Regions from separate parts of the Spirillospora sp. NPDC048819 genome, predicted to be linked through region 1. Evidence: riboswitches for the same ligand, from Rfam matches in the RefSeq annotation. Region 1 holds a riboswitch; each other region holds the start of a gene.
What was found. Region 1 has a riboswitch for cyclic di-AMP ahead of AB0C35_RS01605 (NlpC/P60 family protein). Riboswitches for the same ligand answer to the same signal wherever they lie in the genome.
Positions count from the first base shown of each region.

Region 2: another riboswitch for cyclic di-AMP. It lies ahead of AB0C35_RS35650 (M15 family metallopeptidase); the one in region 1 lies ahead of AB0C35_RS01605 (NlpC/P60 family protein).
Region 3: another riboswitch for cyclic di-AMP. It lies ahead of AB0C35_RS26440 (CHAP domain-containing protein); the one in region 1 lies ahead of AB0C35_RS01605 (NlpC/P60 family protein).

Region 1 covers NZ_JBEZGN010000001.1:313,773-324,318, reverse strand. Annotated here, with positions in the region: partial or broken gene AB0C35_RS01630 (L-aspartate oxidase) at 1-2,164, shown strand, start outside; gene AB0C35_RS01625 (type III pantothenate kinase) at 2,179-2,961, shown strand; gene lysX (bifunctional lysylphosphatidylglycerol synthetase/lysine--tRNA ligase LysX) at 3,046-4,539, shown strand; gene AB0C35_RS01615 (LacI family DNA-binding transcriptional regulator) at 4,580-5,680, opposite strand; gene AB0C35_RS01610 (LuxR C-terminal-related transcriptional regulator) at 6,093-6,323, shown strand; gene AB0C35_RS01605 (NlpC/P60 family protein) at 6,557-7,603, opposite strand; cyclic di-AMP (ydaO/yuaA leader) riboswitch at 7,607-7,815, opposite strand; gene AB0C35_RS01600 (amino-acid N-acetyltransferase) at 7,951-8,472, shown strand; gene AB0C35_RS01595 (RDD family protein) at 8,477-9,325, shown strand; gene AB0C35_RS01590 (RDD family protein) at 9,332-9,823, shown strand.
Region 2 covers NZ_JBEZGN010000036.1:56,413-66,958, forward strand. Annotated here, with positions in the region: gene AB0C35_RS35640 (serine/threonine-protein kinase) at 1-824, opposite strand, end outside; gene AB0C35_RS35645 (PQQ-binding-like beta-propeller repeat protein) at 839-2,965, opposite strand; cyclic di-AMP (ydaO/yuaA leader) riboswitch at 3,361-3,544, shown strand; gene AB0C35_RS35650 (M15 family metallopeptidase) at 3,550-4,203, shown strand; gene AB0C35_RS35655 (MerR family transcriptional regulator) at 4,200-4,718, opposite strand; gene AB0C35_RS35660 (hypothetical protein) at 4,715-5,086, opposite strand; gene AB0C35_RS35665 (VOC family protein) at 5,133-5,549, opposite strand; gene AB0C35_RS35670 (sulfotransferase) at 5,708-6,961, opposite strand; gene AB0C35_RS35675 (hypothetical protein) at 6,958-8,049, opposite strand; gene AB0C35_RS35680 (cytochrome P450) at 8,210-9,409, opposite strand; gene AB0C35_RS35685 (SAM-dependent methyltransferase) at 9,409-10,218, opposite strand; gene AB0C35_RS35690 (SRPBCC family protein) at 10,364-10,546, shown strand, end outside.
Region 3 covers NZ_JBEZGN010000021.1:135,633-146,178, reverse strand. Annotated here, with positions in the region: gene AB0C35_RS26450 (glycosyltransferase) at 1-504, opposite strand, end outside; gene AB0C35_RS26445 (CDP-glycerol glycerophosphotransferase family protein) at 488-3,379, opposite strand; gene AB0C35_RS26440 (CHAP domain-containing protein) at 3,686-4,450, opposite strand; cyclic di-AMP (ydaO/yuaA leader) riboswitch at 4,461-4,618, opposite strand; gene AB0C35_RS26435 (SpoIIE family protein phosphatase) at 5,072-6,970, opposite strand; gene AB0C35_RS26430 (hypothetical protein) at 7,154-7,837, opposite strand; tRNA gene AB0C35_RS26425 (tRNA-Pro) at 8,126-8,199, shown strand; gene AB0C35_RS26420 (DUF397 domain-containing protein) at 8,688-8,861, opposite strand; gene AB0C35_RS26415 (helix-turn-helix transcriptional regulator) at 8,852-9,634, opposite strand; gene AB0C35_RS26410 (ATP-binding protein) at 9,787-10,179, shown strand; gene AB0C35_RS26405 (hypothetical protein) at 10,233-10,427, shown strand; gene AB0C35_RS26400 (hypothetical protein) at 10,495-10,546, opposite strand, start outside.

The sequences.
Region 1 (10,546 bases):
ACCTCGGCGCCGCGTTCGACCGCGCCGGCGGGGACATCGCGCTGACCCGCGAGGGCGGCCACCACCGCCGCCGCATCGCCCACGCGGGCGGGGACGCCACGGGGGCGGAGATCAGCCGCGCCCTTCTCGCCGCGCTCAAGGACTCCGGTGTCGAGGTCATCGAGCACGCGCTGGTCCTCGACCTGCTGAAGGACGCCGCCGGACGCGCGGCCGGGATCACCCTGCACGTCATGGGCGAGGGCCAGCCCGGCGGCGTCGGCGCCGTCCGGGCCCGCGCGGTCGTGCTCGCGACCGGCGGGCTCGGCCAGGTGTTCTCCGCCACGACCAACCCCGAGGTCTCGACCGGTGACGGCGTCGCGCTCGCGCTGCGCGCCGGTGCCGAGGTCACCGACCTGGAGTTCGTCCAGTTCCATCCGACCGTGTTCTGGCTCGGCGACGGCGCGCGCGGCCAGCAGCCGCTGATCTCCGAGGCCGTCCGCGGTGAGGGCGCCCACCTCGTCGACCACGACGGCGACCGCTTCATGGCCGGACTCCACGAACTCGCCGAACTCGCGCCGCGCGATGTCGTCGCCAAAGGAATCATGAACCGGATGCGCGAGACGGGCACGTCCCACATGCTGCTGGACGGCCGGCACCTCGGCGCGGCGACATGGGAGCACCGTTTCCCGACCATCCTGGCCGCCTGCAGGCACCACGGCATCGACCCGGTGACCGAGCCGATCCCCGTCGTCCCTGCCGCGCACTACGCGAGTGGAGGCGTCCGCACGGACTTGCACGGCCGCACGTCCGTCCCCGGCCTGTACGCGTGCGGCGAGGTCGCCTGCACCGGTGTCCACGGCGCGAACCGCCTGGCGTCCAACTCCCTCCTGGAGGGCCTGGTGTTCGCCGACCGGATAGCCACGGCCCTCCAAACCGACGCGGTGGGCGACGGCGGGGGAGAGGGCGCGGGCATGCCGGGCGGCTCCGGGCTGCTCGGGGCGGCGGGGCGTGAGGAGATTCAGCGGATCATGACGTCGTACGCGGGTGTGCTGCGTAGGGCGGAGGGGCTGGAGACCGCCGCCCGCGAACTGGCCGGGTTGCCCGGGGAGGGCGCGGAGCCGGGTGTGGAGGCGTGGGAGGCCACCAACCTGCACACCGTCGCGTCCGCGATCGTGGCGGCGGCGCGGCGGCGGGAGGAGACGCGCGGGTCCCACTGGCGTGAGGACTTCCCCGAGCGCGTGGACGGCGCGTGGCGCGGTCATCTTGTGACGCGGCTGGTGGGGAACGCCCTGACGACCGGCTACGAACCTCTGGAAGGAAAGCGCTCATGACACCGGAACTGTCGCAGAAGCTGAGTGACGCGGGGCTCGATCCACAGACTGTGGAAAACCTCGTCCGGACGGCGCTCGCGGAGGACGGCGAGGTCGACGTCACCAGCATGCCGATCTTCGCGCCGGACGAGACCGCGGCCGGGAACCTCACCGCACGGGAGGACGGTGTCGTCGCAGGCGTCCCGGTCGCCTGTGTCGTCTTCGAGGTCGTGGACGTGGAGTACGAGGCGAGGGTGGAGGACGGGGACCATGTCGCCCCCGGGCAGGTCCTCATCTCGGTCGGCGGGCAGACCAGAGCCGTGCTGCGCGCAGAACGGACCGCCCTGAACCTGCTCACCCACCTGTCCGGCATCGCCACGGCGACGCGGAGGTGGACGGACGCGATGGCCGGCACCAAGGCCAAGGTCCGCGACACCCGCAAGACCCTGCCCGGCCTGCGCGCCCTGCAGAAGTACGCCGTGCACTGCGGCGGCGGCGTCAACCACCGGATGGGCCTGTACGACGCCGCGCTCATCAAGGACAACCACGTCGCGGCCGCCGGAAGCGTCACCAAGGCGTTCGAGGCCATCCGCGCCGTGTACCCGTCCCTGCACGTCCAGGTGGAGTGCGACACCCTCGCGCAGGTCGAGGAGGCCCTCGCGGTGGGCGCCACGAGCATCCTGCTCGACAACATGACCGACGCCGAGATGGCCGAGGCGGTGCGGCTCGTCGCGGGGCGGGCGGAACTCGAAGCGAGCGGTGGCCTTACCCTGGAGCGGGCTCGAGACGTCGCCGTGACCGGGGTGGACTACCTTGCCGTCGGCGCGTTGACGCACTCGGCCCGCGTCTTCGACATCGGCCTTGACTTCACCTGACCAGCGGGGACCTGATGCTGCTCACGATCGACGTCGGTAACACCCAGACCGTCCTCGGCCTCTTCGAGGGCGACGAGGTGATCGAGCACTGGAGGATCAACACCGATCCGCGGCGTACGGCCGACGAGATCGCGGTGGTCCTGCAGGGCCTCGTCCAGCAGAGCCCGCTGCTGGCCGAGACCGACATCAGCGGCATCGCGCTGTGCTCCACGGTCCCGTCCGTCCTGCACGAGATGCGGGAGATGTGCCGCCGCTACTACGGCGACGTGTCCGCGGTGATCGTGGAGCCGGGCGTCAAGACCGGCGTCCCCGTCCGGATGGACAACCCGAAGGAGGTCGGCGCCGACCGCATCGTGAACGCGCTCGCCGCCGTGCACACCCACGGCGGTCCCGCGATCGTCGTCGACTTCGGCACCGCCACCACGTTCGACGCCGTCTCAGCCAAGGGCGAGTACGTGGGCGGCGCGATCGCCCCCGGCATAGAGATCTCCATAGACGCACTGTCGTCGCGCGGTGCCCAGCTCCACAAGATCGAGCTGGTCAGGCCGCGCAACGTGATCGCCAAGAACACCGTCGAGGCGCTGCAGTCCGGAATAATCTTCGGCTTCGCCGGCCAGGTGGACGGCATCGTCGAGCGCATGTCCGAAGAACTCGCCGAGGACCCCGAGGAGGTCACGATCATCGCCACCGGCGGTCTCGCGCCCCTCGTCCTGGAAGAGTCCCGCTGCATAGACGTGTTCGAGCCGTGGCTCACCCTCATCGGCCTCCGGCTCATCTACGAGCGCAACACGCCGTAGCCGGACCGGGGCCCTTGCGCCGGTCACGCGGCGGCCTGGCGAATGCGTTCGCGGGTCATCGTGCGGGCTGGATAGCCTTTGGACGTGACTGACGAGATCTTCGACGAGCTTCCGGAGCAGATGCGCGTGCGCCGGGAGAAGCTCGACCGGCTCCGCGAAAGCGGAGTCGACCCCTACCCGGTGACCTTTCCGCGGACGGCGACGATCGACGAGATCCGCGAGAAATACCCGGACCTGGAGCCGGGCACCGAGACGGGCGACAAGGTCGGCGTCACCGGACGCGTCATGCTGGTCCGCAACACCGGGAAGCTGTGCTTCGCCACCGTCCGGGACGGCTCCGGCGACATCCAGATCATGCTGTCGCTGGCGAAGGTCGGGCAGGAGCAGCTCGACTTCTGGAAGCGCGAGGTCGACCTCGGCGACCACGTCGGCGTCGAGGGCGAGGTCATCACGTCTCGCCGCGGCGAGCTGTCGATCATGGCGGACCGGTTCGCGATCACGTCGAAGTGCCTGCGCCCGCTGCCGGAGAAGCATGCCGGGCTGACCGACCCGGAGGCGCGGGTCCGGCAGCGCTACGTCGACCTCATCGTCAACGACGAGGCCCGGAAGATGGCGCGGCTCCGCAGCGCCACCGTCCGCGCGGTGCGGGACTTCTGGCACGACGAGGGCTACCTCGAGGTCGAGACGCCGATGCTGCAGCCGATCCACGGCGGCGCGGCGGCGCGTCCGTTCAAGACGCACATCAACGCCTACGACATGGACCTCTACCTGCGCATCGCGATCGAGCTGTACCTGAAGCGGCTCGTCGTCGGCGGCATCGAGAAGGTCTTCGAGGTCAACCGGAACTTCCGGAACGAGGGCGCGGACTCCACGCACAACCCGGAGTTCACGATGCTGGAGGCCTACGGGACGTACCTCGACTACAACGACATGGCCGACCTGACCCAGCGGATGTACCAGAAGGCGGTCGTCGCCGCCCTCGGCACCACCGTGGTCGTCCACGACGGCGTCGAGGTCGACCTCGGCCTGGCGGAGTGGCCGCGGATCACGCTGTACGGCTCGGTCTCGGAGGCGCTCGGCGAGGAGATCACCCCGCACACGCCCATCGAGGACGTCCGTAAGCTCGCGGACGCCCGTGGCATCTCCTGGGACCCCAAGTGGGGGCAGGGCAAGCTCGTCCAGGAGCTGTTCGAGGAGCTGATCGAGCACACCCTCGTCCAGCCCACGTTCGTCATGGACTACCCGGTCGAGACGTCGCCGCTGACGCGCCAGCACCGCGAGGAGCCCCTCCTCACCGAGAAGTGGGACCTCATCGGGTTCGGGACGGAGCTGGGCACCGCCTACTCCGAGCTCGTCGACCCGATCGAGCAGCGCCGCCGCCTCACCGAGCAGTCGCTGCTCGCCGCGGGCGGCGACCCCGAGGCCATGCAGCTGGACGAGGACTTCCTGCGCGCCCTGGAGTACGCGATGCCGCCCACGGGCGGGATGGGCGCCGGCATCGACCGCATGATCATGGCGTTCACCGGCAAGGGGATCCGCGAGACGATCCTGTTCCCGCTGGTCAAGCCCGAACAGTGACCGGGAGGCCGGGCGGCCCGCGCCCGCGGGACGCGGGCCGCTAAGCGCTTTCCCGGATCACCAGGTCGGGCCGGAGCACCACCTGGCGGTGCTGGTGCGACTTGCCCTCGCGGATTTCGGCCAGGGCGAGTTCGGCGGCCTCCCAGCCGAGCTCGCGGCGGGGCTGCCGGATGGTGGTCAGCGGGACGGCGGCGCTCGCGGCGAGCTCGATGTCGTCGTAGCCGATCACGGCGATGTCGTCGGGGACGCGGACGCCGAGCCGGCCGAACTCGTTGATCAGGCCGATGGCCAGCAGGTCGTTGGCGCAGAAGACGCCGTCGGGACGCGGTGACATCGCCATGATCTGGTGCGCGGCGGCCTGGCCCTCGGTGGGGCTCAGCGCGTCCTGGATCAGGGTCGCGGGCTTCGCGAACCCCGCCTCCACGATCGTGCGGGCGGCGCCGTCGCGGCGTTCGACGCAGGGCTGCGGCTCGCGGACGCCGGTGACGAAGGCGATCCGCTCGCGGCCGATGCCGAGCAGGTGCGCGGCGGCGATCTCACCGCCGGCGACGTGGTCGACCTGTGCGGAGCAGACGTCGGACGCGTTCCGGTCGATCAGCACCACGCTCATCCCGGCCGCGCGGAGCCGGGAGGTGTCGCGGGCGCCGAGCCCGACGGGGATGATCAGGACGCCGGCGGCGCGCTGATCCTCCAGGAGTTCCAGTGAGCGCCGCTCCTTGGCGGCGGAGTAGTCACTGGACAGCCAGAGGGCGTCGTGGCCGGCCGCGTTGAGGGCGGCCTCGGCTCCCCGCGCGACGTCGGTCGCGTACGGGTTGGTGAGGTCCTCGACGACGACTCCGAACGCGCGGCGCGGCTCGTCGCCGAACTCGCCCGCGGTGCGTTCGGGGCCCCGGCGGAGCCGCCGCGCGGACTCGTTGCGGACGAATCCGAGCTCCTCGATCGCGGCGCGGACACGATTACGGGTGGCTTCGGCCACGAGGTCTGGCCGGTTTAGGACATTCGAAACGGTCCCAACTGAGACTCCAGCACGCCTCGCGACCTCACGAATACTGGTCTGTGCCAACTCGCTCCTCGTCCCGCTCCGGGGGTGTTTCCCCAGGTAGTGGCGTTTTGCAGTGCATGCCGGCAAATGATCTGTCACGCATTGCGACCATCTGGGCACGCAATGCACTGAACCGGCGCTTGACGGGCCGGATCCGGCCGCCTAGCGTTCCGAGCCGAAGCGTAGCTTGAAACGATTCACGATCTTCGTCCGCGACGGGATCTGGCGAGTCCAACGAGAAGGGGCGGGTGCGGATGGCTGGCGATCTCATCCCGTCCCCCTCGGCTGGCCAACGAGTGAATCGTCACCCGGAGTTCCCCCGAACGACCCCGCAATCGGCCAGGCGGCCACCTCCGGCCAAGCTCGTGAGACAGCAAAGGAACCCGATGATCTAAGTCCGGAAGGCTCCGGACCCGGCAACCCAACGCGCGTACAGATCGAGGCCCAACCCGTGCCTGTGCAGCGGACGGCTGCATCCCCGCGGTCATCACCACGGACGAGGGAGGACGGAGTGGAAACAGCCACACTCGCACGTCGTGGCACCGACGATTTCGGGCTGAGCGAGGAGGAGATCCGGCTGCTCGCCCAGATCGCCAGTGGTGTCACCGCCGATGTGGCGGCACGCAAGCTGGAACTGAGCGCACGGACCTTGCGGCGCCGGTTGCGGACGATCTGCGACCGGCTGGAGGTCAACACCCCTATCGAGGCCGTGGTGTGGGCGGCCCGAAGGCAGCTCATCTAGCCGAATCACCCCCCGACGCTCGCCAGGGGACGGCGAGCGTCACCAGGAATCCAGGTGGCGAACACATCCGAACCCCGTCCGACCCCGCAGCGGCGGCGCCGGCGTCCTGACAGGTAGGTCCCTGGCAGGGGGCGTCGCCGCGGACGGTGTTCAGAAGCCCGCCCGCGGATTCCTTCAGCCCGCCCACACGGGCGGATGAAGACGGCGCGGATGGATACAGCAGGGGACCGGGGTCAGGCGACTCGGACGGCGCCCGCGTAGGGGCGTCCGGCCATCGGGGCGATCCTCACGACGTCACCGGTGCGAGGTGCGTGCAGCATCTTGCCGGCACCGACGTAGATGCCCATGTGGTGGAGGTCGGAGTAGAAGAACACGAGGTCGCCCGGCTGGAGCTGGCTCCGCGACACGTGGGTGCCCGCGTTCCACTGGCTGCCGGTGTAGTGCGGCAGGTTGATGCCGACCTGCTTGTAGGCCCACATCGTCAGGCCGGAACAGTCGAAGCTGCTCGGCCCGGAGGCGCCCCACACGTACGGGCGGCCGATTTTGCTCATCGCGTGCCGCAGCGCCTGCGCGGCCTTGCCGGTGCCGATGACGGGGAGCTTGGCGAGCTGCGTAGGGTCCTTCTCGACGAGCTTGCCGCGGACCTTCTCGTAGGTATCGGTGACCTTCTTGCGCTGCGATTCGAGCTGCGCCCGCAGCTCCTTGACCTGCTTGGCGCGGGCCTCGGCGGACTTGCGGGCGCGCTGGGCGGCCTGCATGGCCTGCATCAGCCCGAGGACCCTGGTGCTGTCCTGCTTGGCGAAGTAGTGGAGGGTGGCGGCCTGGTCGAGGACGGCCTGCGGGTCCTGGGAGGCGATGAACGAGACCGCCGGGTCGGTGCCGCCCTGCATGTAGCTGGTGGCGGCCAGGGTGCTGACCTTCTCGCGGACGATCTGCAGCGACTTCTGCTGGCGCTCGGCATTGCCGGCGGCGACCTTGGCGGCGCGCTCGGACTGCGCGAGCTTCACCTTCAGGCCGTTGTACTGCTCGGTGAGCTTCTCCAGCTCGTCGGCGAGCTTGAGGGCCTTGGACCGCAGTTCCTTCGTGGACGGCCCGGGATCGGCGTGGGCCGCGGGTACGGCGTGAGGGGCGACCGAAACGGCGACGAGCGCGCCGGCGACCGTCAGCGCTCTGGCGCGGAGGCGGACCCTGCCGCGGAATCGGGCGGTCCGGCCCGGGGGCGTGTACGGGGAGCGTGAACGCGCCGATGGTGAAAAGGGAGCGGGGCGCAATGGCTCCACGAATTCTCCTCTCCTCGTCCGCCTACCGAGTTAGCTGACGGGTTGGGGCAGGAGCAGCCCGTCCGCTGATTCGCACGGAGCGATTCCGTGCCGACCAGCGGATTCACCCCTCACGGTGCGGGACGAGGGGCGATCCCCCCGGACGCTCCGAAAGTGGGTCCCCGGCTCCTCGGGGCGTTGGTTGCGGCCCGGGGACTCGGCGGTTCGGCCTCAGTCCTGCAGATGGCCGACGTCAGCGCAGGACACTAACGGAACCCGCATTGGATGCCAACCAGAACAAGCGAAATCGCAGGTGGCCACGGGCCGCCCGGTGGGGAGGAAACGGCGTTCGATAATCTCGCCTGTTTGTGGAGGTCGTGATCCGTCGTGCCCGTACCGCCGACGTCCAGGAGATCAGCGGGCTGGTCGACCTGTACGCCGCGTCGGGGCGACGCATGCTGAAGAAGACCACGGTGAAGCTGTACGAGGACGTCCAGGAGTTCTGGGTCGCCGAGGACGTCCGGCGCGGGGCGCCGGGACCGGTCATCGGCTGCGGGGCCCTGCACGTGATGTGGGAGGACCTGGCGGAGGTCCGCTCCGTCGCCGTGGACAAGGGGTACGGCGGACGCGGAATCGGGCACCGCATCGTCACCCGCCTCCTGGAGACCGCACGGGAACTCGGCGTACGGAGGGTGTTCTGTCTTACCTTCGAAGTGGAGTTCTTCGCCCGCCACGGCTTCCAGCAGATCCTTGGGACTCCGGTGGCGCCAGAGGTGTACGAGGAGCTTCTCCGCTCTTACGACGAAGGCGTGGCAGAGTTCTTGAACCTCGATCGGGTCAAGCCCAATACGTTGGGCAACACCCGGATGTTGCTTCGCCTGGAGGACTGACCCAATGAGCGATTCCCCCAACCGCGGGCGGCGCCACCAGCCGCCGCAGGGGCAGGGTTCCTACGGACCGCCGCCCCCGTACCAAGGTCCCCAGTGGCAGCAACCGCAGCAGCCGCAGCAACAGCCCCGGCAACAGCAGCCCGCGCAGCAGCAATGGCAGCAGCCCCAGCAACCGCAGCAGCCCCCGCAGCAGTGGGGCCAGGAGCCGGCCTACAACGAGACGTACGAGGCGTCCTACGACCAGTACGGCGGGGCCCAGGGCGGCGAAATGGCCCTGGCGCCCATCATGCGGCGGGCGGGCGCCCGGCTCATCGACAACGCGCTCGTGGCGGTCTTCGGGTTCGCGCTCGTCCTCCCGGTGACCATCGGTGCGTTCGGCCTGGGCAGGCCAGGCAGCGACACCGAGGACGAGGGGGGTGTGTGGAACTGGCCCATCATCTTCACCCTCTTCTGCGTCCTGTCAGTGCTGCCGTTCCTCTACGAGGCCGTCCAGCTGGCGATGTCGGGACGGACGCTCGGCAAGCGGGTCATGGGCCTGGGCATCGTCCAGGCGCGTCCTGCGGGTCAACCGCTGACCATGACGCAGGCCATATGGCGCTCTGGGATCACTCACGTGGCGTACCAGATCGGCGTTTTCTTCTTCCTCGTCCTGGCGGTGATGGTGTGGGACTACGCCGCGTACGGGATGGTGCTCGTCTGGGCGGGTGCGCTGATGGCCTACCTGTGGGCGATCTGGGACCAGCCGCTGCATCAGGCACTGCACGACCGCTTCGCCGGCACGCTCGTCATCGATGAGCGGGTCGGATACGACGAGTACCACGAGTACCACGAGTACGACGAGTACGCGGAGTAAGCCGCGATGGCGGCATCGCTCGCCGAGCCGGGGCAGCGACTCCTGGCGCGCATCGTCGACACGCTCATCGTCGGCGTGCCCGTCATCGTCGTCGTCCGGGAACTGGTGTCCGGGCACACGGTGGACGTCGTCGCTCCGCCCGTCGTGGCCGGATTCATGCTGCTGTACGAGTCGATCCAGCTCGCTCTGTGGGGACGGACGCTCGGCAAGCGCCTGGCCGGCATAGAGGTGGTCCTGGCCGTCCCGGGCGAACAGGACCCCACCGGCAACGGTGGCGAGAGCGCCCGTTTGGGCGTTCTGCGTGCCGTTTTGCGTGCCGCGGTCTATTCGCTGCCGATCGCGGCACGCCCGATTCCCGTGCTCGGGCTACTGGCGGGCGTCTTCTGGGTGGCGAACGCGGGCCTGCTGTACGAGGGTGTGCGGCGCCAAGCCCTCCATGACAGGCTCGCAGGGACGCTCGTGGTAAATCGTGCGCTTCCCGATTCTTCGGCCTCCTGAGGCTCTCTCAGGCGCCTTCGGCGGTACTCGGGGTCACTGATCCCCGGCGCTCTCGGCCCGCGGTCCCGGCGGGCCGAGAGCGTTCGTGCGTCCGGGGCGGGCTTACGCGGAGATGCCCGCTCTGTTTCGGACGCCCCGCGCTCGGACGGCGAATGCCAGCTCGTTCCGGTTACGGGCCTGAATCGGCGCGGGATGTGTCTGGTCCCGGACGCCTCCTCCGCTTTGAGATGTGCTTCCCGAGCCGTTGCCCTTCCGCCTGAGGCGCCGGCCACTTAGGCGGTGGACTTACTCCGGATGAGATCCGGTCTCGCCGCGAACGGACCTTTAGCTCCCCATGCCCCGTCCGGCCATGGGCGGCGCGGCATGGGCGTCCGGCGGTCGCGGACGTGGGCTGCAAGAAGTGGGACCCGACGGTGAGATTGTGCCGCAATCTCCCGATTTTGGGATGGTCGACTACCGGCCGTCCCGGCCCGGGGATCGCGGATGTCGACTTCCCGGGGACGGGGCATGGCAACAGATTTCGCTCCCGGTCGACCGGCCGTTATTCATCCACATCGGCCGGTGAAGCCGGTGATCATCGCAGTCGGGGGACGTGGGCTCCGGCACATTCCCGGGCCGCGGGTGCGGTTAGTGCCGTTACGTCAGGGTTAATCGCCGGCCGCGGTGTCGCTGTGCCCGGCCTGTTAAGGTCGGCCGCAGGCTCTTTTACTCCCGGGCTCACTC
Region 2 (10,546 bases), on a different contig from region 1:
CCGCCGTCCCCGCGGCCCGACAGCAGCTCCACCAGCCGGGCGGCGGTCGGACGGCGCTCCGGGTCGAGCTCCATGCACGACTCGATCAGCGAGCGGAGGCCGGCGTCGGCGATCCCGTCCAGCCGCGGCGGCTCCGACTGGACGCGGAGCATCTTCACATGCCACGGGCCCTCACCGAACGGTTCCCGGCCCGTGCAGGCGAACGCCAGCGTCGACCCGAACGAGAAGACGTCGCCGGACGGGCCGGCCGTCACCCCGGCCACCTGCTCCGGAGACATGAACCCCGGGGACCCGGCCTGTTCGCCCGGCCGCGAGATGGACGAGGCGTCCACCGCGCGGGCGATGCCGAAGTCGATCACGCGGGGGCCGTCCGCGGTGAGCAGGACGTTCGCGGGTTTCAGGTCGCGGTGCACGACGCCCGCGCCGTGGATCGACACGAGCGCCTCCGCGACGCCGGCCGCCAGCGCCCACACCGCGTCCGCCGCGAGCGGGCCGGACGCGTGGACGGCGTCGCGCAGCGACACCGACGGCAGGAACTCGGTCACCAGCCACGGGATCTCCGCGGCCGGATCGGCGTCGATCACCGCGGCGGTGAAGCCGCCGCCGACCGACCGCGCGACCTTGGCCTCGCGTTCGAACCGGGCCCGGAAGTCGTCGTCGGCGGCGAACTCGGGATGCACCATCTTGATCGCCACGGTCCGCCCGGCGGCGGAGCGGCCGAGGTACACCACGCCCATCCCGCCCGACCCGATGCGCGCCAGGACGCGGTACCGCCGTCCCAGGGTCTCGACCGAGCGTGGGTCGTCCGGCTCCAGGGGTCGCACGTGGTCCCTTCCTTTCAGCTGGGTGCGGCGACGGCCCGGACGCTGCCGTCCCCGGCGCCGATGAAGACCAGCCCGTCGACGCTCACGGGCTGGACGCGGATGGATTTCTCGGTTCCGAAGGTCCACCGGACGCGGCCGCCGGCCGTGTCCAGCGCGTAGAGACTGCCGTCGGCGCAGATGGCGTACAGGGTGGTGCCGGACAGGCAGTAGGCCGTCGCCTGAGCGCGGGGATCGTCCTTGCGGTGCGTCAGGCTGCGCGACCAGATCTGCCGCCCGGTGGCGCCCTCCAGGGCGAGGACGACGCCGTCGCGTCCCTCGACGTAGAAGCGCCCGCCGCCGACCTGGCTGCCCCAGCCGCCGACGTTCCGCCGCCGCCAGGCGAGCGCGCCGTCGCCGGCGCGTAGCGCGTGCAGCGTCCCGAACCGGTCGCAGGCGAAGGCCATGCCGTCGCCGGTGATCTGGTAGTCGCCGTAGTCCAGGGGATACGTCCAGCGGGTCTTCCCCGTCCGGGCGTCCAGGCCGACCAGGGCCTCGGGCGACAGGGCGAGGACGAGGCCGTCCGCCGCGGAGAGCCCGGACCGGCCCGCCGCCCCTGACGTCCAGCGCCGCCCGCCGCCGGCCGCGTTGAGCGCGGTGATCTCCTCGCGGCCGAAGACGACCACCGGGCCGGTGGCCGCCAGTTCCCCGCTCGGGAGCCTGTCGAAGTCGATCTGATGCGTCCACAGGGCCTCGCCCGTCCTGGAGCGGACCGCGCTGATCTGCCTGCCTTCGTTCAGGGTCAGGTACGTCACGTCGCCGCCGGGCACGGCGGAGGAGCCGCCGTCGCGTTTCCACAGCACCTTGCCGGTGCGCGCATCCAGTGCGTGGACGATCCCGGTGCTGTCGTCCCCGTCCCTCTCGATGCCGTTGGTCAGCACCACCCCACCGGCCGCGGCGAGGGTCAGGGAGTCCTCGCTCACGCGGCGCGTCCACAGCGAGCGTCCCTCGGGTGGCGGCCCCTCCGGCGCGCCGGTGCGCCGGGCCCCGGGCTGCCGCGATCCGCCGCTCCGGTCCCGGGTCCGCCGCCACACGAACGTCCCGAGGCCGCCCGCCGTCATGACGCCCGCGCCCACCCCGGCCAGGATCGTCCGGCGGGTGAGGCCCTCCGCCGGGGGCGCCGTGCCCTGGACCGCTTCGTCCGGGTCGTCGGTCGGCATCTGCCCGACCGCGGAGTCCCGGTCCGCCGGATCGTCCGCCGGGGCCCGCGTCAGCGTCTCGGCCTCGGCGGTCCGGCGGCCGATCTCCGCCGCGACCGCCGGCGGCAGCCACCGGGCGCCCAGCAGCGACGGCTCGTCCGCACCCGGCGCCTCCAGCCGTTCCAGCACGCCGGCGGCGGACGGACGCCGCCCGGGGTCGACGTGCAGGCACGCTGCGATCAGGCCGTGCAGCCACGGTTCGCCGATCGCGTCCAGATCCGCCCGCGTCGTCATCGCCCGCAGGTCGCGCGACCGCGCCGGCCCGGACCCGAACGGCTCCGCCCCGGTCGCCGCGTACGCCAGCGTCGCGCCCAGCGAGAACACGTCGGCCGCCGGCCCGACCCTCTCCCCGCGGATCTGCTCGGGAGCCATGAACCCGGGCGTGCCGATGGGCGCGCCCACCCGCGTGATGGCCGTCGCGTCCTCCGGGCGGGCGATCCCGAAGTCGATCACCCGTGGACCGCCGGCGGTCAGCATCACGTTGCCCGGCTTCAGGTCGCGGTGCACCACGCCCGCGCGGTGGATGTCCGCGAGGGCCTCGGCCAGCCCGGCCGCCAGCGGGCGGACGGCGTCCGGCGGCAGCGGGCCGAAGCCGCCGACGGCCTCGCGCAGCGACAGCCCCGGCAGGTAGGCGGTGGCCAGCCACGGCGACGCCGCGTCCGGGTCGGCGTCCAGCACCGGCGCGGTGAACGCCCCCGACACCCGCCGGGCGGCCTCCACCTCGCGGCGGAACCGGGCCGCGTACCGGGGCTCGCCCGCCAGCGACCGCCGGACGACCTTGACCGCGACCGGCCGGCCGGCCCTCGACCGCCCCAGGTAGACGACCCCCATCCCGCCCGCGCCGAGCCTGCCGAGCAGCCGGTAGGGACCCACCCGGTGCGGATCGCCACGCCGAAGCGGCTCCACCCCCCGTCCCCCTCCCGCCGCCGGACTCCCGCGGACCATCGTCCGGGATCATCCACCGGGACCGGTCCCGGCGTGACGGAAGTGTAATCACGGCGTGAGATCCGGTGATCACGGTCGGCCAGACGGGGACGCGGCGGGCGGCGGCCGCGCCGCCCTCCGGCTGCTGGCCCGCGTCCGGTACTCGCCGGCCGACCTCGGCGTCGTTTAGCCGCCGCCGCACACGGCTCGCGGTCGGCGACGTGTCCTTCACCGGGCTTGACCTGGGATGCCGTCGGTTTGTGGCGTGTTTGCATTCTCTTGAGCCTTTGGTACGTTCTGTCCGAATTCGGCGCCCGCCATGCGCCGTGGCCATCGACCAGTCAGTCCGCCTCATCCTCAGCCCACGGCTCAGGGTGAGGGCGGCGACGCCGAGTCCGCGTTCTGCGGAGCCGGGGAACCAGCGCGAGACGTCCGGGCGACCTGCCCGTGCCGTCTCGCAGGGGTGAATCGACGCCTTCCCGTCATGTCCGAGAAGGGTCGTAGGGCGACTTCCACGTCCGAATCCGTCAGCTAACCCGGTAGGCGGTATGGAAGGAGCAACTGCAGTGCTAAGTCGGCACTTCAAGAAGAACGGGTACCACGCGCCGCTGATGGGCGCCGTCCTCGCCGGTTCCCTGGCCGGCACCCTCGCCCTGATGCCGCTGGACGGAGGTTCGGGCGGTTCCGGCGTACCCGCCTCCGCGAAGGTCTCGGCGGACCCCGACGAACGAACGGGCTCCTCCAGGCAGGCGGAGGAAGCGCCGAGCGAACCGCCCGCCGAACCGCCGGCGGACTGCGACCCTTCGGACACCGACCACGGCTACCCCAACGGCCGCGTCCCGGTCGATGAACTCTGCCCTCTGCCCCAGCGGGACGAGTTCCTGCGGGCCGACGCCGCGGTGGCGTTCTACAAGCTCAACGCGGCCTACCAGAAGCACTTCGGTGACGAGATGTGCGTGCGGAGCTCCTACCGCAGCTACGAGAAGCAGGAGCAGCTGTACCGGACCATGCCTTCGGGCATGGCCGCGCGCCCGGGCAACAGCAAGCACGGGATCGGCATCGCCGTCGACCTGTGCGACGGCGTCCAGGACGCCGATTCACCCCAGTTCGAGTGGTTGGAGGACAACTCCGAGAAGTACGGCTGGATCCACCCGGCCTGGGCCTACAGCAACCCGTACGAACCCTGGCACTGGGAGTTCGACGTCGGCCAGGACGACTAAGCGTGCTGCCCTGAGAGGGGCGTGCCCATGGCGCCGGGGCCGGCGGCCAGGTCGGCGAACGGCAGCGGGCAGCCCCGCTCCCCCGCGCAGGTGACGAGGTCGTCGCACCCGGCGTCCAGGGCTCGGCGCAGCGTGTCCGCGATGGTCCGCAGGTCGGCGATCTTGGCCTCGACCTCGGCGAGCTTGGCGCCCGCCCGCGCCTGCAGCCCGGCGTCGGCGCGGCGGTGCCGGTGCGTCCCGGCGTCCAGCAGCTCGGCGACCTCCTCCAGGGTGAACCCGAGCCGCTGCGCGGTCTTGATCACCCGCAGCAGGGTCACCGCCTCCGCCGGATACAACCGGTGCCCGCCCGGCATCCGCCCGGGGTCGGCGAGCAGGCCCCGGCGCTCGTAGTACCGCAGCGTCTGCAGGTTCACGCCGGCCGCCTCGGCGACCTGCCCGCTGCGCAACCCGCCGGACGCGCCGGGCCCGCCCGTGACGGCGGGCCCCGTGACGGCGGGGCGGGCGGGCCCGGTCATCGCCGGCTCCCCGGGCCCGCCAGCCCGGCCGCCCGGGCGGTCAGGGCGTCCAGCACCTCGACGTGCCGGTCCGCGACGCTCACGTCCAGCGTCAGCGCGCCGCCGTCCGCGGTCAGGGTGAAGGTGAAGAACGAGCAGCAGCCGGTCTCACGCATCGCCAGCTCGGCCGCCCGGCCCGCCACGTCCGGCTCGGACCGCAGCACCAGCCGGACGCGTCCCGGCCCCGCGGGCCGCACCTCGGTCACCGCCTCGCCGAACAGCGCGTCGAACTCGGCCTCCCGCAACGGCCGCTCGGCCGTCGGCAGGGTGCACGCCTGCGGCGCCCACCCGGCATCGCCCGGCCCGGGCCGTACCTGTTCCAGTTCCATGCCTCGACGATAAGCCTGTACCCCGGTACCGGATGCAACCCCTCGATCAGCCCGCGGACGTCTGCTCGGCGGGCAGGGGCGAGTACAGGTCGATGCCGTTGCCATCGGGGTCGAGCACGGTGGCGTACCGCATGCCCCAGAAGGCGTCCCACGGCTCCTGGACGGCCGTGTACCCGGCGTCGGCGAGTTCGGCGTACTTGGCGTCGACGTCGGCCGGGGCGCCGAACTCGAAGGCCAGGAAGTTGCGCGGGTCGCCGGAGGGGCGGCTCCATCCGGAGGCCTGGGCGGAGGCGCGGAACTTCTCGGTGTCCAGCATCAGGTGAAGTCCGCCCGGCAGGTCGCAGGCGGCGTGGTCGGGGTAGGCCTCGTCGATGGTGAACGTCAGGCCCAGCCGGGCGTAGAAGGCGATCGTGGCCTGGATGTCGGACACCACGATGTCGATGGTGTTGAGGGTCGGGTTCATGGCCCGCTCCTTACGATCGTGGACGGGTACTGCTCTTCCACCTCCAAGACGAACGGGAGAGGGCCCGATCGGACACCGGCGGCCACCGATTTCCGACGATCGCCAGAGGCGGTGATCCCCCACCACCCCGGGAGGCCCCGCATGAGCGGGGCGGCCGTTCACTGATCCGTGACGAAGGGCTCGTAGAACTCGAACCGGGAGCGCAGGTCGTCCTCGTCCAGGCCGAAATCCGCGGCGCTGTAGCGGTGGACGCCCTTGGCGTGGCGGGGGCGGTCGGCGTGGTAGCGCTCGATCATCCCGCCGACGTCGGCGGGGGCGTCGATCTCGGCGGCGGCGTAGATCCGCCGCAGGGCCGCCGCCGTCGCGGAGACGAGGTCGCGGTAGCGCACGTCGAGGACGGTGACGCGGGACGCGGCGGGCGACTCCCGGAACGCGGCGGCGCGGCGCAGCCACCGTTCGGTCTGGCCGGCCTGGAACCGGCCGACGTCGCGGGCGTCCACCTCGTCGCTGTAGGTGGAGCGGAAGACGGCGAACAGGCTGGCGCCGGAGGCGACGGTCTCGACGACGTCGCGGTGCAGGTGCACGATGCAGGCGCCCGGGAAGGCCGCGGCGAGGCGGGAGAGTTCGGGCGTGTGGGCGGGCGCCTTGAGCACCCAGCGCCGCCCGTCGCCCGCGTCGAGGGTCTGCAGGATCTCGCGGTAGCGCGCGTACGAGCCGGCGAGGTTCTGCTCGGCGAGCCAGCGGGTGTAGCCGTCGAGCCTCATGGTGGAACTGAAACCCCAGTTGCGGAAGTCGGTGCCCATGGCCAGCACGCATTCCTCGGGCAGGCGGGCGCCGGAGTCGTGCACGGAGGCCAGCGCGGGGTTGAGGTGATGCAGGACGTCGTGGGCCCCGGAGGCGGCGTCGAGCAGGTTCTCGCGTTCTGGTCCCGTCACTCCGGCGAAGCGCCACGGCGACCCCAGTTCGGCGGGCAGCGGCGCGCGGAGGCGCGGATCGGTGGCCAGCAGCCGGAACAGGAACGTCGTCCCCGTCCGCCAGCCGCCCACGATGACGATGGGCGGGAGGATCGGGCGCCCGGTGGTCTCCGGGTGCCGCGCGAGGTGGCGGCCCATCGAGATCCGTGCCCGCAGCCTGGCCACCGCCGTGCCGCGCGCCGTCCTGGCGCCGACCGCGTTCAGCCCGCCGTCCTCGGCGGCCGACCCGAGGAACCGTTCGAGCCCGTCCCGCCACTGCGACGTATCTCCGAGGAGGTCGCGGCCATCGTCCATGCCACGGATCGCGCGGGCGACGACCGCGTCGGCTTCGGCCGCTCCGAGGCGGTATCGCTCGGGCCGTGCGGTGCGGTCCTGTTCGGCGGCGGCGTACAGGGCGGCGGCCTCGGCGGTCCGCGGCGGCGGCGTCCAGAGGGTCACGTCCGGCTCCGCAGGTCCGCGACACGGCACAGCCGGGTCGATGGCGGATCGGGGGTCCGCTCCGGGTGGAGCCAGCGCAGGACGACAATGCCGAACGGCCGGCCTTCGGTGTCCAGCCAGTCACCGGCCGCCGGGCCGGGGTCCTCGGCGGCGAGGACGAACCGGTAGCGCCCGCCGCTGAGCGTCGCCGTGGCCCCGGTGCGGGACACGGGACGGTGCCGGTGGTCGAGCGAGTTCAGGAAACGGCTGTAGAGCAGGACGTTCCAGTAGCGGCAGGGAACCGCGTCCCCTTCGAGGACGAGCGCCTCCCCCGGCCCGAGCTCCCACCCGCCCCGCAGGTAGTGGATGCCGGGCTCGGTGAAGGCCGCGCCGCCGGTCATCTCCGCCCAGTGGCGGATCTCGTTGGGCCGTGCCCGGTCGTCGGCCGCGGCGGCGGCGAAGGCGTCCGGGACGAAGGACACCGTGCGGGCCAGCCCGTGCAGGTGATGCTGGAACCGGCCGGGGTCGATGGGCGGGGGCACGGGTCCGGCGGAACCGGCCCGTTCGATGGCGCACCGGCTCTCGCCGCCGGCGGCCGCGTCCTCGTGGAAGAAGCGCACCCAAACGGCGGTCGTCTTTTCGGGAAGCGGCAGCCAGTCGCCGCGATCAGGCCGGTCGCCGCCAACGGCCACGGTGAAGTCCCCCGACTCGCCGAACTCCATCCGGTCGCCGTCGAGGCGGGCGACGGCCTCGGCGCCGGCGGTTCCCGATCCGGCGTAGGCCGTGATCGAGACGTACACCGCCGACCCCCGGTTGCCGGTGATCCGGTAACGCCGGTCGGGACGGACATCGGCCACCCAGTAGCGGAAGTCGGGATTGTCCATGAAGAACTTCTGCCGCCACCCGTTGAACGGCAGCAGTTCGGGCAGCTCCCGGTCGACCTCGAAGCGGGCGAACCGGTTGTGCAGCGCCCGGACCAGCGCCCGGAACCCGTCGGCGCGTTCGGCCTCGTCCAGCCCCTCGGTGTCCGCCGCCAGCCGCCGCCCGGCCGCGCCGAGGGCGTCGACGAACGCGTCCCATGCCCGCACCTCGGGCCGATCGGTGTCCATGTGCCCCCACCCGGGAAGATCTGGTCACAACCGTCCCCAGATCTTAGGGGGAACCGATTCCACCGACTGCGGCGGCGTCGGCATCACCACCGCGTCTCTCGGCCGATCGCGGCCGGACCGGCCGGGGACCCGGCTGCCAGCTCGGCCGTCGACGGCCCATTCACGGCCGGGAAGCCGACACCCGTACGGGAAGGGAGACCAGTCCGCGGACGATCGAACCGGCGCGGTGATGGCGCAGCTCGGTGGCCGGCACGGCGAGGGCCAGGTCCGGAAAGCGGTCCAGCAGGCCGCCGATGGCGATCTGGCCTTCCAGCCGGGCCAGCGGGGCGCCGAGGCAGAAGTGCAGGCCGTGACCGAAGGCGACGTGCCGTTTGGGGGCGCGGGTCACGTCCAGCCGGTCGGGGGCGTCGAACGCCGCGGGATCACGGTCCGCGGCGCCCAACGAGACGTGCACCCAGGCGCCCTTGGGGATCGGCGTCCCGGCGATCTCCATGTCCTCGACGGCGATGCGCTGACTCGCCCGTTCCAGCGGGCCGTCGTACCGCAGCAGCTCCTCGATCGCGGACGGCAGCAGCTCCGGCCGCGACCGGAGCAGTTCGAGCTGGCCGGGCGCCTGGAGCAGGGCGAAAACCCCGTTGCCGATGAGGTTGACGGTGGTCTCGTGCCCGGCGATGAGCAGCAGCACGATGCCGTTGAGCAGCTCGGCCCCGGTGAGGGCGGCGTCCCCGTCGCGGGCGGTGATCAGGCCGCTGATCAGGTCGTCCCCAGGGGCGGCCCGACGTTCCGCGATGACCTCGGTCAGATAGCCGTTGAACGCCCGCGCGACCTCGCGGCGCCGTTCGCGCGCCTCGGCGGTCAGCGCCGGCACCGTCAGCACCGCCGTCCACTCCCGGAACCGGGCCCGGTCGGACGCCGGGACGCCGAGCAGCTCGCAGATCACCTGGATCGGCAGCGGGACGGCGAACTCCTCGATCAGGTCGGCCTCGCCCCGGGCCGCGATGCCGTCCAGCAGCCCGTCGGCGATCTCCTGGACCCGGGGGCGCAGCTTCTCGACCCGCCGGCCGGTGAACGCCTTGGCCATCAGCGCCCGCATCCGGGTGTGGTCGGGCGGGTCCATGGAGAGCATCGTCCCGCCGAAGAACTGTTCGCCGTTCACGGGCAGGGAGCTGTGCGCGGTGTCCTTGGACAGGCGCGGGTCGTTCAGGGCCGCGCGGCCGTGCTCGTGGTCGACCACCAGGAACGCGGTGGCTCCGCGGGGGAAGTCGATCGGGTGGACCGGCCCCGAGGCCCGCAGCTCGGCGTAGGCGGTGTAGGGGTCTTCGCTGAACGTCCGGCTGAACAGGAACTCCAGCGGCAGCATCAGACGACTCTCCCCACGCCGGCGAGGAAGCCGGGCCGGGACATGTCGGACTCGAACGGCTCGGCGTCGGCCCGCCAGTCGGCCACCTGGACGAGGCCGGGCCCGACCAGCTCGGTGCCCTCGAAGTACGTCATCACCTCGTCGACGCCGCGCGGGATGAGGTCCCCGGCGCCCGTCCTGCCGTACGCGGACCGCACCTGATCCTCGATTTCCCGGGTGATCTCGCCCCGGTGGCCGTGCGAGATGACCAGGTAGCTGCCCGGGACGAGCGGTGCCCGCAGCTTCGCCACGATCTCGGCCGGACGCTCCTCGTCCGGCACGAAATGCAGGATGGCCAGCATCAGCAGCGCGACCGGCCGGCTGAAGTCGATCCGGGCCTTGACCTCGGGATGGTCCAGGACGCTCCCCGGCTCGCGCAGGTCGGCCTGCACGACGGTGGTCTGCGGGTTGTCGGCCAGCAGCGCCCGCGCGTGCACGAGCACGATCGGGTCGTTGTCCACGTAGATGACGCGGGAGTCGGGGGCGGCACGCAGCGCCACCTCGTGGACGTTCTCCTGCGTCGGCAGCCCGGATCCGATGTCGAGGAACTGCCGCACACCGCGTCCGGCCATCATGGTCACGGCCCGCGACACCAGCCTGCGGTTGGCGCGGGTGAACTCCAGCACGTTCGGCATCGCCGCCACCACCTGGTCGGCGGCCTCCCGGTCCGCGGCGAAATTGTCCTTGCCGCCGAGGTAGTAGTCGTACATCCGGGCCACGCTGGGGGTCTCCGGATCGATCACCCACTCTGGATGATGCTCACCACTCACGGACGGACCTCCTGCCTGGGTACCCGATCGCACGATTGTAGAGGGGCGAACCGGGATGATCTTCGATTATCGGCAACTCCCGGGGACGGCTTCAGACAGGTGCCTTGTGGGCGACGCGTCCCGGTGGGATGGAAAGATGAGCGGCATGGGAAAAGTCGTGGTCACCGCAGAAAGCACGCTGAACGCGAGCCCGGAAAGGGTGCTCGCAGCACTCGGCGACTACACGGGCGCGCGATCCCGCATGCTGACCGAGCACTTCAGCGAATACGAAGTGCGAGAAGGCGGCCAGGGCGACGGCACGGTGGTGCACTGGAAACTCGCCGCCACC
Region 3 (10,546 bases), on a different contig from region 1:
CCGGTCCACGTCCGCGTAGTGCTCCTTGACCCGCCGGTACCGCGACGACGCGCGGGTGGCCGCGAACGACTCGTGGCTCATGCCCACGACGCGCAGCCCGGACGTGTCGGCCAGCCTCACCCACTCCATCGCCCACACCTGCCCCACGATGACGACCGAGCCCGGCCCGGCCGCGGCGAAGAGCTCCGACAGGCGGGCGGCGCCGCGCCGCTGGGCCATCGCCCGCCACAGGTCCCGCCCGCGTGCGCGCACGTCGATCCGCTGGCGGAGCCTCTTCGGGCGCCACGCCATCGCGGGCGGACGCCACTCCTCGTGCAGCACCTCGACGGCGTAGGAGCCGTCGCGGCCGTGGTGGTACGACTCCGGCCCGCGGGTGATCCCGACGAGCGTGACGCGGTCGCCGCGTCCCGCCATCAGCCGCGCCATGTGGTGCGCCCAGCGCTGCAGTCCGCCCATGCCGTCGGTGTTGTTGCACACGATGAAGACGTCACGCGGTGCGGCCATTCCTGTTCCCCCTGTGGCGTTGCGGGCGTGCGGGCGGGAAGTAGCGGTCCGCCACCGTCCGGGCGGCGGTGCCCCGGTCGTGCTCGCCGAAGCGCGCGGCGAACGCGCGGCGCCGGCCGGCGTGGAGCGGCTCCGCCTCGTCCAGGCCGGCGAGCGCCGCGACGAGCTCCTCCTCGGTGCGGGTGATCGGCCCGGGCGCGTGCGGCGCCAGGTCGAAGTAGCCGGGGGTGAGGTCCTTGCCGTCCGGGAGGTGCAGGATGATCGGCCGGTCGAGCAGCGCGAAGTCGAACATGATCGAGGAGTGATCGGTGATCAGCGCGTCCGCGAGCAGCAGCAGCGGGGTGACGTCGGACACGGCGCCGGCGTCCCGCATGACCGCGCGGGCGCCGGGCGGGAGGTCGGCCCGGCACAGGTAGTGCGGCCGGATGAGCAGCACGAACCGCTCCCCCAGCTCCCGCGCGAACACCTCCGGGTCGATGGGCGGCTCCAGCACGCCGACCGGACGCCCGCCCGGGCCGGTGGCGAAGGTCGGCGCGTACAGGACGGCGCGGCGGCCGTCGTCCAGCCCGAGCGAGTCCCGCAGGTCGGCGACCTCGGCGGCCAGCTCCGGATCGCCGTCCACCCCGTTGACCAGGGGGTCGTTGCGGGGATAGCCGGCCGGGAGCAGCTCGGAGCGGACACCGAGGCCCCGGCACAGGGTCTCCACGTCGTGCCCGGACCGGACGAGGAAGCAGTCGAAGCGCTCCACCATCCGCCGCAGCCGCGCCCGCTCGGCGGCCGGGGCGCTCTTGAGCCGCGGCTGGTCAACGCCCATCAGCTTGAACGCCGACCCGTGCCAGGTCTGGATGTAGGTGGTCTCGCGCCGCTTGCGGAGGCGGTCCGGATAGCCCTGGTTGTCCACCCAGAACTCGGCGCGCGCGAGGGCCAGGAAATAGGCCCACGAGCCGCGCCGGACCAGCCTGGCGTCGCCGGGGAACCCCTTCGGGGACGAGGCGTACGACCACACCGCCCGCACCGGCCGGCCCGACCGGCGCAGCTCCCGGTGGATGTACTTCGGGTTGTCGGAGTACTGCTTGCCCATGTGGCTCTCGAAGACCACCAGGCCCGTCCGGACGGGCAGCCGGCTCAGCACCCGGTTGAAGACGACGATCTTGGTCCCGCGCGAGGTGAGCGTCCGGCGGACGCGCCGGACCAGGCGCCCCGCACGCCGCCGGGCGGCCCGCCCGGCAGGGGACACGGCGGCGCGGCGCACGACCGCGCCGGTGAGCCGCGCCCCCGGGCTCCCCGCCTCCAGGACGAACGCCAGCTGCCCGCGCCCGGACACGCGCGAACGGAGCCGGTCGGCGGCGAGCCGCGTCAGCCGGGGCCGGACGGGCAGCAGGACGCCGTCCAGCGGCGGCGAGCCCCGTCCCGCGCCGGGCCTCGTCACCACGTCCTCGCCGTCCACCCGCAGGCGGAGCCGCACGTCCCACACCGGGTCGATGAACCCGATCGGCCGGATCCGGCTCGCCGGGTCGAACTCGGCCCGCCAGGCGAGCCGGTCGCCCTCATGCCGGACGGCCGCCCGGACACGCGCCCTGCGGGACGGCCTGCGCCGGTCGCAGAACTCCAGCGTGCCGGACAGCTCGGCGTCCGCGGGGATCCGGTTCAGGGGGTTGAGCACGTCCCCGGCCATCCGGACGCGTCCCGCGCGCATCTCCAGCCGCGTCACCGTGTTGCCCGGGCACAGCTCCTTCAGCGGCCGCTGATGAAAGCCGAGGCCGGTGACGTCCAGGATGCGGCGGCCGAGGGTCCTGCGGGGGCGGCCGGCGCCCCAGAAGACCCGTCCGTCCCGCTCCACGAGCCGCGCGCGCAGCTCGGGCCGGCTGCCGGGGACGTACTCGGCGGCGGCGAGCGCCCCCGCGTGGTCTCCCTCACGTGCCAGGTACGCGGCGATCGCGGACAGCGGATTGGCCTCCTCGAACGCCCGGGGGTCCAGCTCGGCCACATAGCCGGCCGCCAGGTCGAGGAACGCCGCCTGGTAGTCCCGGTCGCGGCCGCGCAGCTCCCGCATGTAGAGCAGCAGGTCGTGGTTGATGAACTTGACGTCCTTGGCCCGCCGGAGATCGTGGGCGCCGCGCAGCGCGAACAGCATGTCGATGCGCCGGTGGATCTCCAGCCGGTCGGCGAAGTTGGCCAGCTCGGCGCGCCTGTTGGAGATGGACGGCGCCGCCGCCGGCTCCCGGACCAGCCAGGTGTAGACCCGGTGCGGGATCAGCGCGGTACAGCCCGCCGCCAGGTACGCCTCGGCGGTGAACAGCAGGTCCTCGTAGTACAGCTCCTCGACGAACCGCAGCCCCTGCTCCTCCAGGAAGCCCCGGCGGTAGGCCTTGTTGGTCGACAGCGTGTCGTAGAGGAGATCGGGATTCTCGCTCAGCGACCCGTACACGGCCCGCCGCTCGTAAAGCCGGGGATACCAGGGGCGGACGCGTCCCTTCGCGTCCCGCGGCCGGTCGAGGAGGACCCGGTCGCACCGGCCCGACACGATGTCGGCGCCGGTGTCCTCGGCAGTGCCGAGCAGGTTGAGGCAGGCGTGCCGGTCCAGGAGGTCGTCGCTGTCGAGGAACATCACGTACCGGCCGGTTGAGGCCTCGATGCCGGTGTTGCGCGGGCGGCCGCAGCCCCCGGAGTTCGACGGCAGGTGGACGGCCCTGACCCGCCCCGGATGCGCGGCGGCGAGCCGGTCGGCGGCCTCCGCGGTGCCGTCGGTGCTCGCGTCGTCGACGATGACCGTCTCGACGGACCCCAGCGACTGCCCCAGTGACGACGCGGCGGCCCGCGGCAGCCTCCGCGCGTCGTTGTAGGCGATCACCACTACACTGACATCCGGGCGCATGGGCTTCCTCTTCACGGCTTGGAGTTCCGGGGGACGCCCCCAGGCCTCCGGCAGTGGCGTCCGATCCGGCCTTCTGCTCTCGGGTCCTCCCTTCCATGCGCCGAACGGACGCGCGTGCAGGATTCCTTTCCAGGAACGCCGCGCTAAGGTCCAAGGGCGATCAAAGCCTGTCAACGGTTGGTATTACCCGCCTTCGGCGGAGACATGGGGCAGATCGGCCACGAACGCCAGAAGGCGCCCGGCGGGATGCCGGGCGCCTTCTGATCATCGGCGCGCGAGTGCGCCGATCGCGGGTCTCGGGATGGATCAGGCCGCGTAGTCGGGGTAGCCGTACCCCACGATCAGGGACTTGTCGCGGACCTTCTTCTGCACCGCGTTGTTGGTGTTGCCCTCGATGGTGCTGACGGTGCCGTCGCCGTTGTCCTTGACGACGATGCCCACGTGGTCGATGGCACTGATGCTGGAGCCCTTGTCCCAGTCGAAGAACACGACCGAGCCGGGCTTGGCCTTCTTGCCCCAGCGGCCGGTGTCCTCGAACCAGGAGGCGTGCTGGACGGTGTAGGCGTCCCAGCCCATGTTCTTGACGCCGGTCTGGGCGCCGAGCCACGAGACGAACATGTCGCACCACTGAGCGCCGTTGTAGGCGTCGACCGAGAAGCCGCCGTCGCGCTGGGCGGTGGCCTTGGCGTGCGGGGTCGAGACGTACCACTCGTGGAACTTGGTCTGGCTGTCCCGGCCCTCGCTGATGCCGACCTGCTCCTCGGCCAGGTCGAGCACCTCGGAGGCCTTCACCGCGCGCGGCGGAACCTTGTAGCCCGCCTCGAGGTAGTCGGCGGCGGAGCGCTCGGCGGACTCGTTCGACGAGACGGTGCCCTGTTCGGCGACGGCGGCCGCCGCCTGGGCGGGGGTCTCGGCCACCGCGTCACCGGTGAGGGGGTTGAAGACCGCGAGCCCGACGGCTCCGGCGAGCACCGCGCTGACGGCGACGCCGACGGCCTTGTCCTCGGCCGTGAACCCGTTCAGGGTGGCCGTGATGTTGTTCAGGGAAAGTCGATCAAAGCGACCGGTCATGCAGGGAATCTCCTTGTCTCCCATGACGCCTACCGGGTTAGCTGACGGATTCGGGCATGGAAGTAGCCCTACGGCGCGACTCTCGGGCGCGCCGATTCACCCCTGGAACCTGGGTCCCCGGCTCCGTACCGGTCGAGTGGACCGGGACGGACTCGGCCTCGCACCGCGGAAGCGGTGCTGGATTTTCGGATTGATCTCAGCGACTGATCTCGATGAGGTGGCGCGCATCTGTGGCGCGCATCGCGTGCGGGTTCCGCTCCGCGATCCTCGGCCGTGTACATGGAACGGCCGGTGGCAACGCATGGGGTGCGTTGCGGGATTCGAATCGAAGGTACCAACCTTCTCAAGGAAAGCAAATCACCGACAAAACTCCGTCTTGCCTGCTCAAAGGCCTTCCAAGACACCACCAACAGTGTCAGGGCCGGATGTCTTCCCGATCATTCGGCGACAGCCCCTCAGCCCCTTTCCACAGGGGGCTCCCGCCCACCAGGGAAAAGGTAAAGAACCCGCGGACGGCGACGGCCGGCACACGGCGTCGCGCCACATGCCGGCCGGTCACGGCCCCCTCACGGGAGACCTAAGTCACACGATGATATTTTCGCAGGTCAAAGATGGTTCTCGTCACTCCACGCGCAGTGCGAAGAGGGTGGTGTCGTCCGCCGCCCGGTCATGCTCCATCCGCGCCAGCACCTCGTCCAGCACCGTCTCCGGCCGCGACGAGCAGTCCCGCAGGATGTCGGTGAGGCGGGCGATCCGCTCGTCCAGATCCGCGTCCCTGCGCTCCACCAGGCCGTCGGTGTAGAGGAAGAGCATGTCGCCGGGGTCGAGGCGGGTGGTCATCATCGTGTACTCCCAGCCCGGCATCGCGCCGAGCATCGGGTCGCGGAAGACCTCCAGCGGCGCCGCCCGCCCGTCCCGGATCAGGATCGGCGGCGGATGCCCCGCGCACGTCCACTCCATGACGCGGCGCGCCGGGTCGAAATGGCCGACGACGGCGGTCCCCGTCGCCGGCGGATCCATGGTGCTCACCAGCTCGTTCAGCCACCCCACCAGCCGTCCCGCCGGCTCCCCCGTGCAGGCGAGGCCCAGCAGCCCGTTACGGCTGCGCGCCATCGCCGCGGCCGCGGGCAGCCCGTGCCCGGCCGCGTCGCCGATGGCGAACAACGCCCGCCCGTCCGGCAGCACGCGGGTCGCGTACCAGTCCCCGCCGATGCGGGCGGTGCTCTCCGCCGCCAGGCTCCGGATCGAGCTGACCAGGCCGGGCAGCCGCTCCGACTCGTCCTCGTCCGGCAGGATCGCACGGCGCAGCGTCACCGCCACCCGCCGCTCCTGCGCCATCCGCTCCTGCTGCTTCAGCATCTGCCGCCGCGTCTCCGCCAGCGCCCGCTCCACCCCGCGCCGCCGCGTGATGTCCTGCGAGACGATGTTGATCGAGACCGGCAGCCCGGAGTCGCCCAGTACCGGCTCGGCGAAGATCCACAGGTGCCGCGGCGTCCCGTCCTGGCCGATCACACGGTGCTCGGCCTCCACCGGCTCCCGCCGCGAGAACATCGTCTGCACGGCCTCCTCGACCAGCGGGAGATCGTCCTCCGCCACGACCTTCGGAAGATCCTGCGGCATCGGCGGAACCTGGTCGGAGGTGAGCCCGTAATTGGCGAGCATCTGCGGCGTCCAGTCCGCGTCCCCGGTCGCCAGGTCCCACTCGCCGAACCCCATCAGGGCGAGCCGCTCGACCCGCTCCAGCCGCCGCACCGTCCGGTCCTCGGCGTAGTGGTACCGCCACGTCGTGCAGAGGCCGGTCGGCACCCGGACGCACCGCACGCTCACCCGGGACGAGCGGGACAGGCCGCCCTGGGCGGTGGAGTAAAGGAAAGAGGAACGTTCCAATCGATTGCCGGACTCCAGCACCTCCACGTAATCGTCGAAGAGCCCGCTCAGCACCGCGCCCGGCTCCGTCTGCAGCAGCCGCAGCCCCTGCAACTCCTCCCTGCCGCGCCCGAACATGTCCCGGGCGACGCCGTTGAGGTCGGCGAAGAGGAAGTCCGTCACATTGCCGTCCGCCCCCCTGACCGGGATCAGATGGGCCGACGAGTCGAGCGTCGCGTCCAGCACCGCCCGCGCCATCGGATCGTCCGGCACCCCGGCGAGCATCTCGGCGTCTCCCGCGGTGTCCTCGGCCGTCACCCGGCGCAGGACCTCCTCGGCCTCCGACAGCACCGCCTGCCGCTCCGCCGTGCCTCCCTCGGCGCGAGGCGCGCGGCGTCCGGCCAACACGGCCCCCACCTGCCCGGCGCCGCCGTCCTTCACCAGCAGGGACGCCGCCTCGGACAGCTCCATGTCCAGGTCCCGGGCGAGCCAGATCAGATGCTGCAGGGCCTCCCCCGTAGGAATCCCGAGCCGCCGCGCCAGCACGACCCGCGCCTCGGACAGCACCGCGCGGTCATGCGCGGCGTCCCGCAGGTCGTCCACGTCCGCAGCGTGCACCCCGGGCTGCCCGAAGGCGCCCTCCGCTTCCGCCAACCCTGACCCCCGTTCGGCGTCACATGCCCTGGGAGAAAAAAGCTACATACGTCAGCGAAGGACTATTCGCCCAGAACCGAGTAAACAGTCCAGATCTTTGCCCGGGTTTTCCGTTGCCACCGCTCGCCCACCGCTTCCGGTGACCCTTCAGGGAGACAACCGTTCCCCGCCATGTGACCCAGGTCACCCTGCCCGGTACACCTGCTCCGTCAGCACCGTGATCCGCGCCGCCGCCGTCCGGAACGACGTCCCCGCCGGATGCAGCGTCAGCACCACCACGATCTTCCGCTCCCCCACCAGCCCGGTCGTGTGCAGCACCGGCCGCCCGAGCCCGAGATCCGGCCGCCACGCCGCCGGCCGCGCCCCCCGGCACGGCCCCGCCGGAGCGTCCCCGAACCCCGACCACCCCTGCTTCACGGCCCACGGACGCTCCAGCGCCCGCGGAATCCCGAACGTCTGATCGAACCCGTCCGTCCCGCACCGCGTCGACTTCCGCAACTGCTCCAGCACGAACTCCCGGTGCGCCTCCGGCGCCTCCTCCAGCAGATACCGGTACGTCCGCACCACATCCCGCGCACTGAGCGCCGTGTACCCCCAGAACCCGGGCTTGTCCGCGGGCGGCGGCGCCGTCTCCCGCAACCCCACCCGCGGCACCATCCGCTCGATGATCTCCTTCTGCCCGCCCCGCCGCCACAACTCGGTCGCCGCCCCGTCGTCGCTCGACCTCAGCATGCCCCTCATCAACGCGCGGTCATCCGCCGAGACCCGATGCTCGCGCATGTAGTCCAGCGCCATCAGGATCTTCACCAGCGAGGCCGACCGAAACGTCTGCTGCGGCCGCCGCTCCACCACCACGCGCCCGGCCACCCGATCGAACACCACAAAGGACGCCCGAACCCCCTCCGGCACCCGCACAACGGCCCGAGAAGCCTCCGGCGTCTCCGACGCCGACCTCCCGGCCTCAGGACTCTCACTCACCGCCCGAGCCCCTCCCCCGCCCCCGCACCCGCACACCAGCCCCAGGCAGACGAGCCCGGCCAGCCCTGCCCGCAAAGACACCATCAGGCCTGCCTACCAGAGATCCGCGGGCCCGTATCTCAGTACGCACGACCCCGCAGACTGCGCTACAGTAATCAAGCCCGCTCAAGCGGGCACCGGGACGTGGCGCAGTTTGGCAGCGCACTTGACTGGGGGTCAAGGGGTCGTGGGTTCAAATCCCGCCGTCCCGACACAGAAACACCAGCTCAGAGGCCGTTTCCTCCACCCGGAGGACCGGCCTCTTGATCGTTTGTTAGCCGTTCGTTAGTGAACTCGGCCGCCCCTCGCGGCACTCGACCGGTTCACACGGGACCAGGAAGACCGGGCATCCGCCCGCTCCGGCCCACCGGATGTTCACACGTCCCGCCGTCGGTCCGTCTGCCCCTCGGCGACCCGCGATCGATCCCGAGTCCTCTCGATCACCCGCACGGGCGGCCCCGCGGGTCGGCGCCGCGAGGTCATCTCACGGCGGCCGGGTCCTTCATGGAACCCGGCCGCCTCCCCTGGGCTACTTCCGGCCCTGCCCCCGCGCCGAGGCGCCCGTTTACGCGTCGATCAGCAACGAAGCCTCGCGGCACCCCGATTCCCTGGCCTGCTTACGGCGTGTGCCGACAGAGGGCAAACAACAGAAGCCCCGGTCCCTCGCGGGCCGGGGCTTCCTCGGTGTCATGTCCGGGCGTTAGCGCTTCAGAGTCGCCAGGAGGCTCGCGAATTCGTCGCGGCGCAGGGTGAGCTTGGCGCCGGCCGGGTCTTTGCTGTCGCGGATGCCCACGGCCTCGCCGAGGTCGGCCAGTTCGACGCAGTTGTCTCCGGCCTCACCGCTGCACGACGACTTGCGCCAGGTCACGTCCATCGCTCTTTCACAACCTTCCGCATCAGCTCGACCGACGCCTTCGGCGAAAGCGCCTCCGCCTGAAGCCTACTGAAGATCTCACTGACGATCGTGAGGTCTTTCGGCTCCAAAGTCGTCTCGCCGCCGATACTGCTCTCGATGTACGCCACCTCGCTGCGGTCGGGTTGCGTGGCGATGGTGAAGGCGGCCCGGGCATCCCGCTGGTAGCCAATCGGAGCGATCTGAATCGTGACGTTCTCACGCTCCGACATCTCGATCAGATGCTCCAACTGCTCGCGCATGATCTCTGGCGACCCGACCTCGCGGAGAAGGACGGACTCGTCCAGCACAACGAACACGGTGGGGGCATTCGGCTTGGTGAGGGTGCTCTGACGCCGCAGCCGGTCGAGGACGGCTTCATCGTTGCCGAGGATCACTCTCGCGTACGGCTCGGTCTGGAGGAGCCCGTAGACAATCCTGGTCTCGAACGCGCGCAGCGAGTCAGCGGACGCCTCGGCTCGCGGGAAGTCTGCGAAGAACTTCGGGTAGCTGCTGGAACGCAGGACTTCGTCCCATTCATCGACCAGGGCGGTACCCGAGTCCAGCGCCTTGTCCAGTCGTTCGGCGAAGTCCCTGCGGCACTTGGTGCGTCCGGACTCGACCTGCGAGATGTAGCTGCGGGTGACTGCTGCCCGTGCTGCGAGTTCCGTCCGATTGAGCCCTGCTTCTTCTCGGAGGCGCGTGACCTCTGCGCCGAAGGAGACGGTCTTCGATGTCGGTTTGCGTGCGGCCACTGCTTCGCCTCCACGTGAGCGAGGGGAACCCACCTACCAGCGATCGTCAGCGCCACGTGTGTGCTGGGGCGCTTCGGTGGTAACGCTACGCGGCGGAGTTCAGTCTGTGCGGTGAGTTACCGAAAACCGTCCTGGCAGCGAAGGTCGTGCCGATGTACGCAGCACCGCAAGCTCCTGAAGTCCCGACGCTCGTCCTCGATTCCACCGATCAGGCACCACGCCTTGCGCGCCGGTTCCTCGCCGAACAGTTCGCCGGCTGGGGCATCACCGACGACTACACAGGCCGCCTCGTGGTCTGCGAGCTGACCACGAACGCCTACAGGCACGGCGAAGGCCCGATCGTCGTCCGGCTCTTCCTCGACCCGGACGATGGGCAACCAGTGATCGAGGTATCGGATACCGGTACGGGCCATCCCACCGTCCAGCCCCAGAACGACGCCGCCACCTCCGGCCGCGGTCTGCAGCTCATGGCGGAGCTCGTGCACGAGTGGGGAGTCAAACGCCTCGCCGGAGACCGCAAGGTCGTCTGGGCCAAGCTGCCCTGATCATGCGAGATGGAAGGCAAAGAGCGCTGGGACCACGCTCCGGTGACGAGACGATGCGAGTCACGTTGCTGCTACTGCAGTACCTCTTCCCGGAATGGTCGATCACGCTGGATCGAGAAGGGATCTGGAGGGCGACGAGGCGCGTCCTGATCTCGGCGTCCGACCTGGACGGATTTCTGGACCTGCTCCACACCGCCGACCCGGAAGCCTGCGAGCGCGCCATCCTCCAGCTCCGAGAGCCCGGATGAGCGACAGGCGAGAAGCAGCCCCTCCCTGAGATGAGGCTGGCAGGCGTCGCGATCGAGAGCCGTTCGATCACGGCCGTCGTCGACCGGGGCGGACTGGGCCCGTAGGAGCCGACGGCGCT